4 regions of the Brevibacillus humidisoli genome follow, and region 3 is predicted to be linked to each of the others. Evidence: riboswitches for the same ligand, from Rfam matches in the RefSeq annotation. Region 3 holds a riboswitch; each other region holds the start of a gene.
The links. Region 3 has a riboswitch for S-adenosylmethionine ahead of metK (methionine adenosyltransferase). Riboswitches for the same ligand answer to the same signal wherever they lie in the genome.

Region 1 (4,520 bases), 980 kb from region 3:
CGGTTGTCCGAAGTGCGCCTGCTCGACATAACGAACCCAGAGGTCCAGGGTACGGCTGACGCCTGCAGAAATCAGCCTTTGTCGTCCGGATTGGTCATATAGCCGGGACAGCTCGTCATAGGTGAACTCCTGCTTGCCGATCTGGATGTATGCTCGGGGCAATTCAGGTTGTGTTTCCCACCTCACCGGTTTGCTCTTCAAGATTTGCTTGGCTACTTTATTACTGCTGCGAACCGTTAGTTCCGAGAAGAAAGACGATTGCGGCGATGTTTTTACGATGATGCGAATCGTTTTATCTGCTGGAGCTGCATGTGCGGGTGTGATCAGAAGCAGCAGGCTGATCAGCAACAGAATCGATTGTCTCACCAGCAAATCCTCCTTGATCTTGAAAGTGAAACAGTAATGTCTGTTATTATGTGCGGAAGCCTGCTGATTAGTCGCTTGCTTGCAGCGAGTCAGTTCCCAAAACGGAAGCAGCCCACCCAGCCGACTAACCTGATATAGACGTTTCATGCATGAAAAATCGAATGCAACTCATAATAGGGCTGAGATTATCACGCTGGGTGGGGTTCGCAAAACATGATCAAACACATGCTGGTCCACATCTTGCTATGCACAGCTCTCCTCTGTTTTAGCTCTCCAGTCGTAGCCGATGACGGGGCGGACGAGGTATACCTCTACATTAATTTATGGCAAAACAGAATCTACTTGAAAGATCAGGAGGACAATATCTTATACTCGTACCGAATTGCACCGGGAGCCAAGGATACACCATCTCCGGTAGGCATTTTTCGCGTGATTCACAAGTCAAGGGATTGGGGCGGCGGATTTGGTTCCCGATGGCTGGGGCTGAACGTGTCGTGGGGCACGTATGGAATTCATGGAACCAATCGTCCGGAGTCGATCGGCCGTTACGCCAGCCACGGTTGTTTTCGCATGCGCAACAGGGAGATCGAGAAATTGTACGAACACGTGCCTTTGGGAGCGACTGTGATCATTGATGGGCCCATTATGGGTCACGAAGATTTGACTTACCGCATACTGGTTCCAGGTTCAAAAGGGGCCCTCGTCCAGTTGGTTCAGAACCGGCTGCGTGCAGCAGGCTACTACGAAGGGAAAACGCACGGAATCTTCGATAGACAGATGGAGCGAGCCGTCATTCGTTTTCAAAAAGAGGAGGGGTTGGATGTAACGGGCCAGATTCATTGGGTCGACCTCCGGTATCTGGGCATTATCGAATGAGCGAGGTGAGAAGGGTTGCTGATCCGTGTACTTGCAGCCATATGGATTTATTTCGTAAGCTCTTTATTGTTTCCATCAATTGGGTACGCCGTCGCTCCCTTGCCGTCCGTCGATGTGCTAATCGATGCCGGGCACGGTGGAGTAGACAGTGGCGCGTTTTATCAGGATCTGTACGAAAAGGAGATTAATCTGCAGGTGGCGAAACGGCTGTACGATGAACTGGCAAAAAGGGGACGCAGTGTGGTCTTGAATCGGACAGGTGACTATGCGCTTAGTGATGAGAATCAATGGCTGAAGATCCGTTCCAGGCACGTGAAAGATCTGGCGCAGCGAGCTCAGCTCGCCCGACAGATCACCCCGAAAGTGATGATCAGCCTGCACGTCAACTGGTCTGGAAATCCGCGTGTTCGTGGACCGCTGATGATTTCGCAGCACAGCCAGCAGAGTACGGTACTGGCCCACCTGCTCCAACACTCTGTAAACGAACTGTACCAGTCACACGCAAAACCGGTACGCAGGAAGAGCTACTACCTGCTCAATCATTCTGGATGTCCCACTGTGATCGTCGAGATGGGGTATATTACCAATCATCAGGACCGACAGTTGCTGACCAATCCGAAGCATCAGAGTCGTATCGCCCAAGCGATTGCAGCAGCGATTGATGAGTATCTGATGATGTTTGGTCATCTGCAGCAGGAAGAAATCGATTAATTCCTCTTATTGACAACCAAGGGAATGTACGCTACGATAGGTTCAACAAATTGCATAGGATCTTCTTATCAAGAGCGGCTGAGGGACTGGCCCTATGACGCCCGGCAACCGACTCCCATTCGATTGGGAGAATACGGTGCTAATTCCTGCAGAGATTTTCTCTGAGAGATGAGAAGGAATGCTTACGTACATACGTATGAAAAGCCTTCTTCGCTCAGAAGTAGGCTTTTTCTTTTGTTCAAATCATCAAGCGTTGACGGAGAGATAGAAAGTATAGGCAGAGAGGAGATCACACATGAAAGTGGAGACCAGACTGGTGCAGATTGGGGTAGGACGTGACAAGACGACAGGAGCAATCAGCTATCCTGTCTATCAATCGACGGCGTATCGCCATCCGGCACTGGGGGAAAGCACGGGGTACGATTACACCCGGACAGCTAATCCCACACGTGATGTGTTGGAACAGGCGATCGCTTCACTGGAAGGCGGGGATGACGGATTTGCCTGCGCCTCCGGCATGGCTGCGATTCAGACGGTCATGGGTATTTTTTCACAAGGCGATCACTTGGTGGTATCGCTTGATTTGTACGGCGGCACGTATCGCTTGTTTGAACAGGTACTAACACGTTTTGGCTTGTCGTTTGATTATGTCGATCTGCGCGACCCGGTGTTGGTGAGAGAGGCGATCCGTCGAGAGACCAAAGCCATTCTCGTGGAGACCCCAACCAACCCGCTGATGCAGGTGACCGATCTCGCCGCCATGGCTGAGATCGCTTGGGAGTTTGATCTGCTGCTGATTGTTGACAATACGTTTTTATCCCCTTACTATCAGCGGCCGTTGGAACTGGGAGCGGACATTGTGATTCACAGCGCTACCAAATACTTGGGCGGTCACAATGATGTGATTGCTGGATTGATTGTCACCAAAGGGGGCGAATTGTCTGAGCGGATGCGCTTTTTGCACAACTCGATCGGGGCTGTGCTTGGTCCCCAGGACTGCTGGTTGTTGATCCGCGGGATGAAGACGCTGGCGCTGCGCATGGAGCGGCATCAGCAAAATGCCTATAACGTTGCCCGCTTTCTGAAAAATCATCCGGCGGTGACGGAGGTGTTTTATACCGGACTACCCGAGCATGAAGGGCATCAAGTACAGAGCCGGCAGGCTTCCGGATTTGGCGGCATGGTATCCTTCCGCATCCGACAGCCAGTGATGGTTGCCGCTTTTTTGCAGGAACTGCAGTTGATCTCGTTTGCGGAGAGTCTGGGGGGCGTGGAGTCGCTCTGTACGTACCCGGCTACCCAGACACATGCCGATATCCCGGTCGAGGTTCGAGAAAAGGTGGGCGTCTGCGATCGGCTGCTCCGCCTCTCGATCGGGATCGAACATACTGACGATCTGATTGCTGACCTGCAGCAGGCGCTGGACAAAGCACTTCAAACAGGAGGAGGGCGGGGATGATGAACTTTGCGACTCGAGTACTGCATGGCACCAGCAGCATCGACAGAGTGACCGGGGCTTCCAGCATCCCGATCTATCAGGCTTCCACCTTTCATCAGTTTGATATCGATCAGCCGGGCGAGTATGACTACGCCCGTTCCGGCAATCCCACACGCCAGGCGCTGGAGGAGATGATTGCCCATCTGGAGGGGGGGAAGTACGGCTTTGCTTTTGCATCTGGGATGGCGGCGGTATCCAGTGTGTTTTTACTTTTCTCTGCCGGTGATCACCTGGTTGTGGCTGAAGATGTATACGGCGGGACCTATCGTGTGCTGACCAATATACTCTCTCGGCTCGGGGTGCAGGTCACGTTTGTTGATACGACGGACCCGGAGGCCGTCCAGGCGGCGATTCAGTCCAACACTCGGGGACTCTACCTGGAAACACCGTCCAATCCGACGCTCAAGGTAACCGATCTCGCACTGCTGTGCAGTCTGGCACGCGATAAGGGATTGCTGACCATTGTGGACAATACATTCTTAACCCCGTATTACCAGCGCCCGCTGGAGTTGGGGGCAGATATCGTGGTTCACAGCGCGACCAAGTTTATCGGCGGTCACAGCGACGTAGTGGCTGGTTTGGTGGCAACACGTGATGAGCGATTGGGCAAACAGCTTTACGCCATCCAGAACGGTTTTGGATCCATTCTCGGAGTCCAGGATTGCTGGTTGGTCATGCGCGGATTGAAGACGTTGAAGACGCGGCTGGATGTCAGTTCACAGAGTGCCGCTGCTATCGCTCGTTGGCTCGATGCTCACCCGCTTGTGGATCGTGTATACTATACCGGATTGCCCGAACATCAGGGGCATTACCTGCAAACCCGCCAAGCCTCCGGGCACGGAGCGGTTCTTTCGTTCGATCTGGGCAGCAGAGAGCGGGTTAAGATTCTGCTCGACGCGGTGAAGCTGCCGTTGGTCGCAGTCAGTCTGGGAGCGGTAGAGAGTATTCTCTCTTATCCGGCACAGATGTCGCACGCCTCCATGCCGCCAGAGGAGCGGAGACAGCGAGGCATTACCGATGGCCTGTTGCGACTGTCGGTTGGCCTGGAGGATGTAGACGATCTGATTGC
Region 2 (4,520 bases), 750 kb from region 3:
AATATGGTGCAGAAAAAACAATCGTTCAGCATTAATGAAATGACAGCGATCGTCGAAGAGCTGGGCAGCATGAGAAAGCAATCGTAAAAGGATTGTAAGCGCCGGACCGCTATGGTTCGGCGCTTTTCTCTCTTTCTTCATCCAAACATTTTGTCTTCTATAGAGAAAAAAATAAAAATCGTCCTGGCCGCGTAAGGAATCGCTCGTTTTTTTTCGTCTATCTCCCAGTAACGTCAAGGAGGGGCACATGGATAAATCAGGAAAAAGATCTGTTTGAATATCCTTGGTGAGATCAAAGTTGAACAAAAGAGATTCTATCGGCTAGAAGAAGGACAGGACACGCACCGTATCAAAAATTTGTGGCCAAAGGTGCAGCTATTTGGATCGGACTGTAGATAGAGAGATTTCCGTGCGGTACATGGAAGGAGTTTGTGATAAGAGATCCAGATGGATATGTGATCGGATTCGGGCCAGCTCAAAAGCGGAGATGCCTATATCTCCATCTCCTCCCCCCATCTCAATCACAATCCCCATCTTCACACGGTACGACGGAAGAGATTTGAATGCGTTTCCACACCACATATCCATACAGGAGCGGGATGCCCAATACGCTGCTGAGCAGTACATTGGATGTGGCTGGCGTAACCGCCCACCCGAAAATCGCCTCCTGAAACGGAGTCTCAGACACCATCACATCAAGCAGCGCCGCAAGCGTAAGTCCTGTATAGTTGCCGGCTGCTGCCAGCACAACAAACATCACCAGGTGCATGCCCAGCATCTGGCCCTGTCTAGGCTGATATCCGGGAACGACATACAGCAGCCCGGTAATAAAACCGATGATGCCGTTGGCGACACTCCAGTGCCACCAGATATCCTGAAGAAGCAGATCCACTCCCATATTCCCCAGAAAGCCGACGAAAAAACCGGTTACCGGCCCAAATATTGCAGCAGTAACGGCCAATATCGCGATAGCAGGTCGAAAGTGGGCAGTATCTCCTACTTCGATGCCTGCTGTTGCATAAGACAGAAAGGCATACAAGACGGATGCGGCTGTAATGACCAACCACCTGTATCGCCAATCGACACGTCGCTCGTTGAACACAAGATTCCCTCCTGTTCGGACTAGCTACCAGTATATTCCCAAAACCAGTACAGATCAAACTACTGCAAACCATTTTACCATTCTGAAACTTTTCCCTGTGGTTGTTCGTAGTCTCTATAGTAAACAATAAACCGAGTACGGATAAGGAGGAACACGAATGATCATAACGACTACCAGCACACTGCAAGGAAAAGAGATCGTGGAGTACTACGGCGTGGTTAGCGGAGAGGTAATCATGGGGGCCAATGTGGTACGTGATTTTCTCGCCGGTATCACAGATATTATCGGAGGACGCAGCGGAGCATACGAAAGCAAGCTGAATGAAGGGCGGGAACTGGCCCTTCAGGAGATGTCCGAGAAAGCCAGACGACTCGGGGCCAATGCCGTCATCGGAGTCGATCTCGATTTCGAAACACTGCGCGAAGGCATGATGATTGTCGTCGCTACGGGAACGGCGGTTCGAGTCAAGGAGTAATCGTCAACGAGCAGGCTCCCTCTTTTCCTAGAGGGAGTTCGTTCGTTGTAAATACCGGTAATGTTTGACAAGCTTTTTTTGTTACAGTATAATCCAACTAATCAGATAGGAATTCTGACCAACCATATAACGAAAATCTCTTATGAAGAGAGGTGGAGGGACTTGGCCCAATGAAACCTCGGCAACCTAATTGTTTAATTGTGGTGCCAAATCCAGCGGAACTGCTCCGGGAGATAAGAGAGGAATGGTAGACCTGAATTGAATCTGGCTTCCACCTCTTCCTTCGGAAGAGGTTTTTTCATGGAAAGGAGCGGATGACCCCCATCGATGTAATACTGTGGCACAAGAAAACGGAGTCCAGACTGATGCGCACATGTTCTGCACCATAGAAAAAAGGAGAGAAATCAAAATATGAAAAAGAGTTTATTAGCAGCTATCCTGCTCATAATGGCTACATTGGTTTCAGCATGCGGCGGCAAAGAAGAAGCGGCCCAAACAGGCGGACAATCCGCCGAGCAGCAAGTGATCAAAGTAGGTGTGACCGGGGGACCGCATGAAGAGATTCTGAACAAGGTGAAAGAGGTAGCGAAAGCGGAAGGTTTGGAAGTAGAGGTCGTCGTATTCAACGACTACGTCCTGCCGAACCAGGCTCTTGACAAAGGAAACATTGACCTCAACAGTTTTCAGACGATTCCGTTTCTCGAAAAATTTAACCAAGACCATAAAACCAACATCGTGGTAATCGGCAAAACTGTCACCTTCCCGATGGGGCTATACTCCACCAAGTATAAAAGCGTAGAGGAGATCCCTGAAGGGGGAATCGTCGGGATTCAAAATGATCCGACCAACCGTGCGCGAGCACTGCTGCTCTATCAGTCAGCCGGTCTGATCACATTAAAAGAGGGTGTCGGCGATCAGGCCACACCGCAAGATATCACCGATAATCCGAAAAACCTGGAGTTCAAGGAGCTGGAAGCACCGTTTCTCGCTCGCTCACTCAACAATCTTGATGCAGCCAGCATCAATACCAACTTCGCCATGGAAGCCGGGTACAATCCAACGAAAGATTCGATCTTTGCAGAAGGCGGAGACTCCCCCTATGTAAATGTTCTGGCTGTGAACGAATCAGAGAAGGAGAACCCTACCTACAAAAAACTGGTGGAAATCTACCGTTCCGAAGAAGTGAAGAAGTTTATCGAAGAACACTTTGCAGGAGCAGTGCTCCCCTCCTGGTAGGGAAACACATCTTTGAACAGCGAGGAGCCCCGATCCATGATACAGCTTACCGATATACACAAGACGTACAGAGTTGGAAACAAGCAGATAGATGCGTTGAAAGGCGTCAGCGTACAAATCAAAAAAGGAGAAATTTTCGGCGTAATCGGCTTTAGCGGAGCAGGCAAGAGCACCCTGCTCCGTACGATCAACTTGCTCGAAAAGCCTACCAGTGGAACAGTCGCCGTCAACGGCCGGGACATGCTGGCGCTAAAAGAGAAAGAGCTGCGCAATGCCCGCAAAAAAATAGGCATCATCTTTCAACATTTCAACTTGCTCTCTTCCTACAACGTGTTTGACAACGTCGCCGAGATTTTGCGGATGAACCGCGTGCGCAAAGACGTGATCGATAAAAAGGTGGCCGATCTGCTGCGTCTCGTAGGGCTGGAGGACAAAGCCAACGCATATCCGGCACAGCTTTCTGGCGGGCAGAAACAACGCGTCGGCATCGCCCGAGCTCTCGCTATGGACCCCGAGATCCTGTTGTGCGATGAGGCAACCTCTGCTCTCGACCCACAGACGACCGATTCGATTCTGGAGCTTCTGCTCGATATCAATCGAAGATTTAACTTGACGATTGTGCTGATCACCCATGAGATGCAGGTGATCAAAAAAATCTGCGATCGCGTAGCGATCATGGAAAACGGTGTGATCATCGAGCAAGGCAGTGTGATCGATGTTTTTAGCAGTCCGAAGCAACAGACCACACGCAACTTCATCCGGACGATCTTTGACGACGAAGTCCCGGCCGACATGATGGCCAAGATCAAGCATACCGGTCCCGCTGCCAAAGTGCTGCGAGTCGCCTTCCGCGGCGATGCGGCCTTGGACCCGGTGTTGGGAACGTTGACGGCTCGCTACCCGGTCACCACGAACCTGTTGTACGGCTCCATTACCTCCATCAAAGGTACAGCGCTGGGCATCCTGCTGCTGCATATATCCGGAGAGGAGAACGATGTGGAGGAAGCAATCGCTTACCTTCGCAAGTCCGTCTACAGTGTCGATCTAGTCCCGCAAGAGGAGGTGGCAGGATGATCGAACGTCTGCAGGAAATGCTGCCCTTGTTCGGGCAATCGCTACAGGAAACAGTGATCATGGTGGGGATTTCGCTGTTTATCGCTACCTTGATCGGCATCCCGCTGGGAGTGCTGCTGGTGATCACCCGGCCCGGCCATCTTGCGCCAAGCGCATTGATTTTCCATACCCTGAATACAATCATTAACGTGATTCGTTCGCTCCCGTTTATTATTTTAATGGTGGCGATCATTCCGTTTACAGAGTTGATCGTCGGCACGTCAATCGGTATCGAAGGGGCGATTGTCCCACTCATCGTCTATACCGCCCCATATATCTCCCGCTTGATGGAAACGGCACTGCTGGAGGTGGACCGCGGGGTGGTTGAGGCCTATCAGGCCATGGGTGCATCTCGCTCGCAGATCATCTTCCGCATCATGATTCGTGAAGCGAGACCTGGTATCGTCTTGTGTCTGACCATTGCCACCATCGGTTTGATCGGTGCAACCGCCATGGCGGGTGCGGTGGGTGCCGGCGGCTTGGGCGACCTTGCTTTGCGCTACGGGTATCAGCAGTGGGATATTGAGGTGATGATCGCCACGGTGATCATCCTGATCTGTCTCGTACAATTGATCCAATCATTGGGAAACTGGG
Region 3 (4,520 bases):
TCGTTGCTGCCGCGGGAAACGAATCCAGTCGAGTCACCTATCCGGCCGGCTACCCGACAGTCATAGCCGTAGGAGCAGTCAATGAAAAAAACCAAGTGATTTATCAGTCCAATACCGGACCAGAACTGAACCTGGTTGCTCCTGGTTGGAGCATCTACACCACCCAGCGGGGCGGTGGCTACTGGTCATTTAAAGGCACATCTGCAGCTGCTCCTCAGGTTGCTGCAGCAGCGGCGATGATCTTGAGCCGTCACCCCCACCTGACACCATTGGAAGTGCGTCAGCTGCTTTATCACACGGCTACAGATCTGGGGAGCAAGGGATGGGACAGACAAACAGGCTACGGTTTGTTGAATGTGGATGCCGCAGTTCGCAGAGGGCTGCCGGCCGACATTAACGAGCCCAACAACAGCAGGCCAGCCGCAGCAGCATTTCCCATTGAGTCGCAGGTCCGCGGTTCGTTGGATCACGCCGATACCGTTGACTGGTACTACACCGATATACCTTATGACGGTAAGCTGTCCGCATCCGTCTGGGTATCATCCTATTCCGTCGCGCCGCTTGCCATTACCTTTTACAATGGAGATCAGACTACCTCCTACTATCCAAGTTCGGGGCACACCTTGCATGTTCCGGTTGAACAGGGGAGAGTGTATATAAAAGTAGAGCGGGGCGGAGGGGCCGGTTCCCTATCCTACTTGCTGACCAGCCGCTTTCAGATTGCAGCTGACCGTTATGAGAACAATGACCAACTGGATGCGGCGCGACCACTGCCGCCAGGGAATCGCGTCAGCATATTGGGCAATTTTCACCGTGCGGGAGATGTCGATTGGTTTTCGTATTACGTGCGTGGTCCGGGCAAGCTAGGTGTGACCGTTACATCGGATACATACCGGATTGATCCTGTCCTGTTCATCGCCAAAGAGAAGGAAAGAGGTGTTGAGATTGACAACAACAGCTCTGTTCCCAATATCGAGCAAGCCAACCTGGATGTCACCACAGGAAAATACTACGTCAGACTAACCGACTACTGGGGAAATCAAGTAAACGGCGAATACCAGTTGGAGGTCATATATACACCAGAGCGACAGGATGAGAATGAGCCAAACGATACCTACAACCGCGCCACCAACCTGGGGAACAGCATGCTGATGACCGGAACGCTGGCTACAGAGCATGATTATGACTGGTTCCAGTTTGTCATCTCCGAAGACACGTATGCGACCATTCGCGCCCCATACATCCCGGTGCGCTCAGGCGTCCATTTCTCGCTTTACAAGGCAGGACCGACACGCAACTATCTACTCGCTTCGGCTACCAATGTGGCAGAACTATCGAGAGCAGGCAGCTACATCTATGCATATAAATTAACTCCCGGGACCTATTATGTTCGACTGAACAGTATGGTACCCTTCCGGTATGACGCCTACCGACTCACCATTACTCGCGAGAGGCTGATTGATGGTTATCGGGATATCAGCAACCACTGGGCTCGCGCTGAGATTGCCCGACTGTCCAAGCGGGGCATCGTCCGTGGATTTGAGGATTCTACGTTCCGGCCCAATCAGACGGTGACGCGCGCAGAATTTGCCACAATGCTGATCCGTACCATGTCGGAGAAGGGGCTGTACACGGGGAATGTCAATGTGAGAAATCCTTTCCGGGATATTAACCGGGCACACTGGGCTCACGAAAATATTATCAAAGCGTACAGCCTCGGTATTTTGGCAGGATACCCTGATCGTACGATTCGCCCCAACCAGCCAGTTACCCGGTCAGAGATGGCGGTCATGGTAGCGCGCGCCAAGGGGTTGTACACCTACAAGCGCAGCCGAAGTTCGTACCGAGATGTTTCGGTCGATTACTGGGCGTCACCAGCAATCGAGTCGCTCACCAGCCTGGGATATGTGAGAGGGATTAGCTACCGGACGTTCCAACCACAGGCCAAAACTCGCCGCGTCGAGGTGGTCGTCCTGTTGACCAAAGCCTTTAACCTGTAGGAGGAGAAGAGATGAAGAAGAACATCAAGGGAATTGTCGCTCTTGCCGCAGTAGGCGTCTTGATTTTTGCCGGGCAAGCGTGGGCTGATTATGCCGGTTCGGCCGGTATTCCCGGCTCGGCGGATGATCCGGTCGTGACGAAAAGTTATGTCGATGAGAAGATTCAACAAGCGCTCGGCGGGGGACAAGCACCCTCGCAACAGCAGTCTGAGCCGCAAGGAAGCAGTCTGGTCGTAGAGGAACTGACGCCGGGAGAGACGTTGTACGGTTTTGAGGGCACGGAATTTATTGTCCGCACAGGCCAAGTAATCGCCGTGCCTGGTCAGAATGGAGATGGTTTGACCGATCTTACGGCTGGTGTCGATCTGCAGGGGGGCGATCCAGTCGGGTTAAATCATCTGCTGTTGATCCCTCGTTCCGATTCCCGTGGACTTCGCTTGGCACCTGATTACGATGGGACAGCCTACGTGATTGTTCGCGGAAAATACGAATCGCGCAGCCAGTAGTCCATTGACACAACTGGAAAAAACGGTTATTCTATTACCCGTAATGGATACTCTTATCCAGAGCAGGCGGAGGGACTGGCCCGATGAAGCCCGGCAACCGTCTCGTACGGTGCTAACCAGCAGAATGGTTGCCATTCTGGCCGATAAGAGGTTAGGGAACGCATACAAAGTACCTTTTCCTCAAAAAGATGGAAAAGGTTTATTTTTTGGACGTGAGAGAAACCCGATTCGGCTAGCCACACTATTCGTATAAAAGTTCAAAAGGAGGTTGGATTATGGCACTGCAAAAAGGTCGTCGTCTCTTTACATCAGAGTCTGTTACAGAAGGGCACCCTGATAAAATCTGCGACCAGATTTCTGACGCGGTCCTGGACGAGATTTTGTCGAAAGATCCCAATGCACGGGTGGCGTGCGAAACGTCGGTCACAACCGGGCTGGTGTTGGTAGCAGGAGAGATTACCACCAATACCTATGTCGACATCCAAAGGTTGGTTCGTGACACGATCCGGGAGATTGGATATGACCGTGCCAAGTTTGGTTTCGATGCCGATACGTGCGGCGTCATTACAGCGATTGGTGAGCAGTCGGCAGATATTGCGCTCGGCGTGGACAAGGCATTGGAAGCACGCGAAGGAAGTATGACAGATGAAGAGATTGAAGCGATTGGTGCCGGCGATCAAGGTCTGATGTTTGGCTTTGCCTGCAATGAGACACCTGAATTGATGCCGCTTCCGATCAGTATGGCCCACCAACTGGCCCGTCGACTCACTGAAGTGCGGAAGAACGGAACCCTTGCCTACCTGCGTCCTGACGGCAAAACACAAGTAACCGTAGAGTACGATGGTGACAAGCCGGTTCGCATCGATACGATTGTCATCTCCACCCAACATGCACCAGAGACCACCCTGGAACAAATCAAGGCTGATCTGATGGAGCACGTGATTAAGCCAGTGGTGCCAGCCGAATTCCTGGATGAGCAAACGAAGTACTTTATCAATCCGACCGGCCGCTTTGTCATCGGCGGGCCGCAGGGAGATGCTGGATTGACCGGCCGCAAGATCATTGTCGATACATACGGTGGCTATGCCCGACACGGCGGAGGTGCTTTCTCGGGGAAAGATCCGACCAAGGTGGATCGCTCCGGTGCGTATGCTGCCCGCTATGTAGCGAAAAACATTGTTGCTGCCGGCCTTGCTGAAAAATGTGAGGTACAGGTCGCTTATGCGATCGGGGTGGCACAGCCAGTTTCGATTGCGATCGATACGTTTGGCACAGGAACGGTGTCTGAATCGGACTTGGTTGCCCTGGTTCGAAAGCACTTTGACCTGCGTCCTGCCGGGATCATCAAGCAGTTGGACCTGCGCCGTCCGATCTACAAGCAGACTGCAGCATATGGGCACTTTGGCCGTAACGACCTACAGGTTCCTTGGGAACAAACAGACAAGGCGGAAGCGCTCAAACAGGATGCTGCCCAGTTGACAAAATAAGAGCGTAATCCATGTCACAAAAGCGCTTGGCTGATCAGCCGGGCGCTTTTTGTGGTTCGCCTTTCCTCTGTTGGATCTTAGTGTATAAAGGATTCTTATTACCTATGTCGAATGATTAGGAGGAATCAAATCGTACCCTACAGGCATTCCTCTGGCGGCTCCATCTTCAATGCGAACAGGCCAGTGAGAAGGAGGAAGCTTCGTGTTCAGACGATTCCCTTACTTGATCGTAATGACTGCGGTCATTACGTTGGTAATGGTAGGGTTATTTTTGTTAACAAATACGAAAATGGCGAAAGATGTTGACAATATGCAACATTTTCCCCCATCTCCCACGTCTAAAGATCATAGGCAGAACGATTCAACGATAGAAGCACCGCTTCCATCGACGGATGTGCCTACACCTAAGCCGCTCCAAGAGCAGACATGGTACCGCGATCAAGTAGTCGTCCTGATGTACCATCATATTGCTGACAACCCGCAGACCCGGTACGTCATTCGTCCCGAACAATTCGCTTCTCATATGG
Region 4 (4,520 bases), 660 kb from region 3:
TAGAGCTGCCTTTCACCTGGGCGCAAAGCAGATAGATCGAAGCTTTTTGTTCCCGTGATCCGAGCTATCGCTTGCTTCCTGCTGTCGTCGAAATAAAACCCTTTTGCATAGATGTACGGTACGGCTGGCAAACCAGATTGTTTGAGCCAATCGTTGATTTTCCCGATGTCGTAGTATAATGTTCTACGAGAAATCGAGAAATGTTCCATCAATTCCTTGACTGACACGTAGTGATGGGACTGCAGTAGATACTGCAAGATTTGCATTGCTCTTTTGTCTAACATGGTGGCCACCTTTAGCACAAAATCATGCACAATCTGCTGCTTGCACAGATGGTAGAACATCTGTTTATACTACTACTTTACTATATGGGGCATTTGTATTGTCAGACCGAATGTTACCAAGCAGACTTGTGCAAAAATTGTTCCCTGGATACTAATGGGAAACGGCAGTTGTAGAATGAATAGGTGTGAAAGAAGCCAGCGAAACGGGTTGAAAAAGAAGCAGGTTAGTCTCGCGACAAGTGCGGAACAAGCAGATATCCTGCTATACCTAGTTGTGAGATCATCTTGTTTTTTGCGAACTTAGGATCTCAGGTGAATATTGCGGCTGTGTGTACGTCTTCATATAAGCAGACCATATTGTCAGTTAAGGAGAAGATATCGTCTGCGAGTTTGAATTCCCGCATAAAAGAAGAGAAGAGGCAGTTGCCTGCTGTCTGGAGGATGAAGCCGGCCAATAGGCAGCAATCCAGGAAAAGCGAGGAGGGTCAGCGGTGACCAAAGATCTATCCAAATACGTCGGATACACATTTGAGCCGTATGCGTATCGCGTAGAAGCAGGAAAAATCCGCGAGTTTGCACTTGCGATCGGCGATGACAACCCGATTTACCATGACAGAGATGTTGCCCAGCAGTCAGGCTTTCGCGACATCCCTCTACCCCCTACATTTTCTACCGTGATCGAGATGTGGGCAGGACCCAGTTTCGAACATTTGATAGAAGTGTTAGAGCTGGACCCGCTTCGCGTGCTGCACGGAAAACAACGGTACGATTACGGCAGTGTGATCTGCGCGGGTGATGAGATCACCGCCTGCTCACGGATTGTCGCTGCCGAGTCGAAAAGCAGAATGAACCTGTTCACATTGGTGACAGAGTATGCCAATCAGCAGGGAGAACAAGTACTGAGAGCTGAGTCGGTGATCATCGAGATGCAGGAGAGAATGAGAGCGAAGGAGGGAAAAGGATGAAAGAACTGCCCATCCTACATAAGCAAGCGATTACCCACACCCAATTAGTCCGCTACGCCGGTGCCTCTGGTGATTTCAACCCGATTCATACGGTTGTACCCGTAGCCAAACAGGCTGGACTGCAAGATGTCATCGCCCATGGGATGCTGGTGATGGGGTTCGCGGGACAGGCGCTGACAGAGTGGTTCCCCCGTCAGTATTTGCGCAGTTTCCAAGTGCGGTTTTCGCGAATGACCTATCCAGGCGAGCAGTTGTCTGTGAGTGGTCAACTAGTGGAGTCGATGGTCCGCGATGGTGAGGAACGCTGGCTCGGCGAGCTGATCGTGACCAACCAGACGGGTGAAGCAAAGCTGAAAGGAACCTTTGAAGTATGGAAAGGTGAACCAGAAGGTTCGGAGAACTTACCATTAATTCCCTAGAAAATTGATTCACATTTTTACCGTTATTAGAAATAGAAGCCTTCTCCTCCTCGGGAAAAAGGTTGTCGACAGTCCCACCCAAATACGCGCAGACCGGGTGGGGCCTTTTTGTGGGACCGAAGACATACAGATATGTAAAATCAGGAAAAAAACACATTATATGAAAAGGGTTGATAAAATCATATTTTCATTTAAAATGAAAAAGAAGTTCATAGAAAGACCCCTTATTATGAGTGGTGGAGGGACTGGCCCGATGAAACCCGGCAACCCACTGGAAGGCAAACTTTCAGGAAGGTGCCAATTCCTGCAGGCATACGACCTGGCAGATAAGGGAGAGCGGTGCAGATGCGATCCTCTTCCCTGTCAGCAGGGGAGAGGTTTTTTCGTATTCTTTTACACTTACACAACAAGGAGAGAAGCAGTCATGAAGAGAGTATTTTTGCTGCTGTGTCTGTTTGCCTTGGCCTTGGCTGGCTGTGGCGGCGGCGGGCAGCCAGCGGACTCCAGCCAGTCGCAATCGGCAGAAGGAGATCGAGGCCAAGATCAGCCGAAGAAACGGATCGCCCTGGTGCTCCCGGAAAAAATCGGCGTCAATCCGTTCTTCCAGCAGATGGATGAAGGGGTTAAGAAAGCGGCTGAGGAGTTTGGACTGGAGGCAAAAACAATTGAGGCGACCGATCCCAACGCGTTCGAAGAAAACCTGCGGGTTGCGGTGGCTGAACAGTACGATTTGGTTATTACGGCTACCTTTCAGGCAGAAGATGCTTTGAAAAAAGTGGCGACAGAAAATCCGGACCGTCAGTTTGCGATCATCGACACGGTCATTGATCTGCCCAACGTGCGCAGCGTCTCATTCCGCGAGCACGAAGCGGCATACCTGATGGGGGCTGCCGCCGGACTGGCGACCAAGACAGGAAAAGTGGGAATGGTAGCAGCGATGGATATTCCACTGTTGAAAAAATATACGGTTGGCTTCGAGGAAGGTCTGAAAGCGACCAATCCGGATGCGGAGTTCCTGTTGAACTACGTAGGCAGCTTTGAAGATCCGGCAAAAGCGAAAGAATTGGCGCTGCTGCAGCATTCACAAGGTGCTGATTTTATTGCAGGGGCCGCTGCTGTAGGCGATCTGGGCGTGTTCGAAGCGGCCAAGGAGAAAGGGTTTTACACAGCCGGCCAAGACATAGACCGTACGGAAGTGGACCCGGAACATGTCGTCTTGTCACAACTAAAGGGTACCGATGTAGCGGCGTATGAGACGGTAAAAGATTTTGTCAACGGCACGTTTACACCAGGGGTGGTCGATTACGGATTGAAAGAGAAAGGCGTTGGTCTCACTTTCGTCACCCACGAAAGCAAGTCTCCGCTCCATCCGTTTATCGGCGAAGAGACGATCGCCAAAGTGAAAGAAATCAATGACGAGATCGTCTCTGGCAAGCGTGAGGTCCCCGACCCGCTGAAAAACTAGATCGGGCAAACCGGCTACCCACCGTAGTCGGTTTCCTCTTTTCTCGACAAAGGGGTGACACTGTGTGACTGTTTTACTGGAAATGGAGAACATCACCAAGCTGTATGGCACGTTTGCCGCCAATCAGCAGGTTAGCTTTTCCCTCAGACAAGGGGAGATCCACGCGATCGTGGGGGAGAATGGAGCGGGCAAAACAACGCTGATGCGCATGTTGTACGGCATGGAAAAGCCGACAGATGGCACCATCCGGATCAACGGAGAAGTGAAGCGGTTTGACAGCCCGGCAGACGCGATCAAAAGCGGGATCGGCATGGTTCACCAGCACTTCATGCTGTTTCCCACTTTCACGGTGGCAGAAAATATCGTGATCAGTCAGGAACCGGCAAAAGGGGTCTGGTTTGACCGGAAAAAGGCGGCCGCTCAGGTGAAGGAGCTCTCGGAAAAGTACCGGATGAGCGTCGATCCCCACAAGAAGGTCTGGGAGTGCACCCTGGGCATGCAGCAACGTGTGGAGATTCTCAAGGTCCTCTACCACGGTGCCGATATCGTGATTCTCGATGAGCCTACGGCCGTGTTGACGCCGCTGGAGGTAAAAGAGCTGCTGGTTACACTGAAACATCTCGCTCAGCAAGGAAAAAGCGTCATCCTGATCACGCACAAACTGCACGAGGTGATGGAAGTGGCCGATCGTATCACGGTGCTGCGGGGTGGACAGGTTACGGGGACGCTGAAAACAGCGGAGACAAACGTGGAGGAACTCTCCCGGTTGATGGTCGGCCGCGACATCGCTGAGATCCAGCGCAGCGAACGGCCGCGAGGTGATGTGCTGCTTGCGGTAAACGAACTGTTTATCCGCGGCAACTCGGGGAAACCGCTGTTGGACCGTGTCAGTTTTCGCGTCCATGCTGGTGAGATTGTCGGGATTGCCGGTGTGTCCGGCAACGGTCAGTCAGAACTGATACAGGTCATCACCGGTCTGCGCAAGGCAGACCAGGGAGACGTTTACCTGCTCGGACAACCGATCACCAACGCACCGGTGCGCAGCATTCGACAGCAGGGTATGGCCCACATCCCGGAAGATCGTTATCTGTTGGGAGCAGCCAAGGACGGCAGTATCGTCGAAAATGCGATCTTGCATCAGTACGTGCAGCCGCTCTACCGGCGCTTTGGCCTGCTCAGGCAGAAGCGGCTCCAGCAGTTGACCGAGCGCTGGGTGAAACAGTTTGCTGTCAAAACCAACTCACTGTATGAAAAAGCGCAGCATCTGTCAGGGGGGAACCTGCAGAAGCTGATCGCCGCCAGAGAGATCGGACAGGAGACGCCTTTTTTGCTAGCGGCTGAGCCGACCCGTGGCGTAGACATCGGGGCCATGGAGTTTATTCATGCC

Region 1: linked by a shared signal. The riboswitch ahead of LOK74_RS14155 (PLP-dependent transferase) and the one ahead of metK (methionine adenosyltransferase) in region 3 are both predicted to bind S-adenosylmethionine.
Region 2: linked by a shared signal. The riboswitch ahead of LOK74_RS15280 (MetQ/NlpA family ABC transporter substrate-binding protein) and the one ahead of metK (methionine adenosyltransferase) in region 3 are both predicted to bind S-adenosylmethionine.
Region 4: linked by a shared signal. The riboswitch ahead of LOK74_RS15720 (BMP family lipoprotein) and the one ahead of metK (methionine adenosyltransferase) in region 3 are both predicted to bind S-adenosylmethionine.

What each region holds. Positions count from the first base shown of each region.
Region 1 is NZ_CP087263.1:2,869,001-2,873,520, reverse strand. It holds gene LOK74_RS14170 (hypothetical protein) at 1-366, opposite strand, end outside; gene LOK74_RS14165 (L,D-transpeptidase family protein) at 580-1,242, shown strand; gene LOK74_RS14160 (N-acetylmuramoyl-L-alanine amidase family protein) at 1,258-1,953, shown strand; SAM riboswitch class I at 2,016-2,128, shown strand; gene LOK74_RS14155 (PLP-dependent transferase) at 2,249-3,412, shown strand; gene LOK74_RS14150 (trans-sulfuration enzyme family protein) at 3,412-4,520, shown strand, end outside.
Region 2 is NZ_CP087263.1:3,104,785-3,109,304, forward strand. It holds gene LOK74_RS15265 (DUF1128 domain-containing protein) at 1-87, shown strand, start outside; gene LOK74_RS15270 (ECF transporter S component) at 518-1,102, opposite strand; gene LOK74_RS15275 (YbjQ family protein) at 1,260-1,577, shown strand; SAM riboswitch class I at 1,715-1,817, shown strand; gene LOK74_RS15280 (MetQ/NlpA family ABC transporter substrate-binding protein) at 1,989-2,813, shown strand; gene LOK74_RS15285 (methionine ABC transporter ATP-binding protein) at 2,850-3,887, shown strand; gene LOK74_RS15290 (methionine ABC transporter permease) at 3,884-4,520, shown strand, end outside.
Region 3 is NZ_CP087263.1:3,850,381-3,854,900, reverse strand. It holds gene LOK74_RS18845 (S8 family peptidase) at 1-2,000, shown strand, start outside; gene LOK74_RS18840 (hypothetical protein) at 2,012-2,506, shown strand; SAM riboswitch class I at 2,557-2,656, shown strand; gene metK (methionine adenosyltransferase) at 2,788-3,993, shown strand; gene LOK74_RS18830 (polysaccharide deacetylase family protein) at 4,196-4,520, shown strand, end outside.
Region 4 is NZ_CP087263.1:3,194,843-3,199,362, reverse strand. It holds gene LOK74_RS15735 (BglG family transcription antiterminator) at 1-284, opposite strand, end outside; gene LOK74_RS15730 (MaoC family dehydratase N-terminal domain-containing protein) at 776-1,249, shown strand; gene LOK74_RS15725 (MaoC/PaaZ C-terminal domain-containing protein) at 1,246-1,668, shown strand; SAM riboswitch class I at 1,890-2,001, shown strand; gene LOK74_RS15720 (BMP family lipoprotein) at 2,093-3,133, shown strand; gene LOK74_RS15715 (ABC transporter ATP-binding protein) at 3,198-4,520, shown strand, end outside.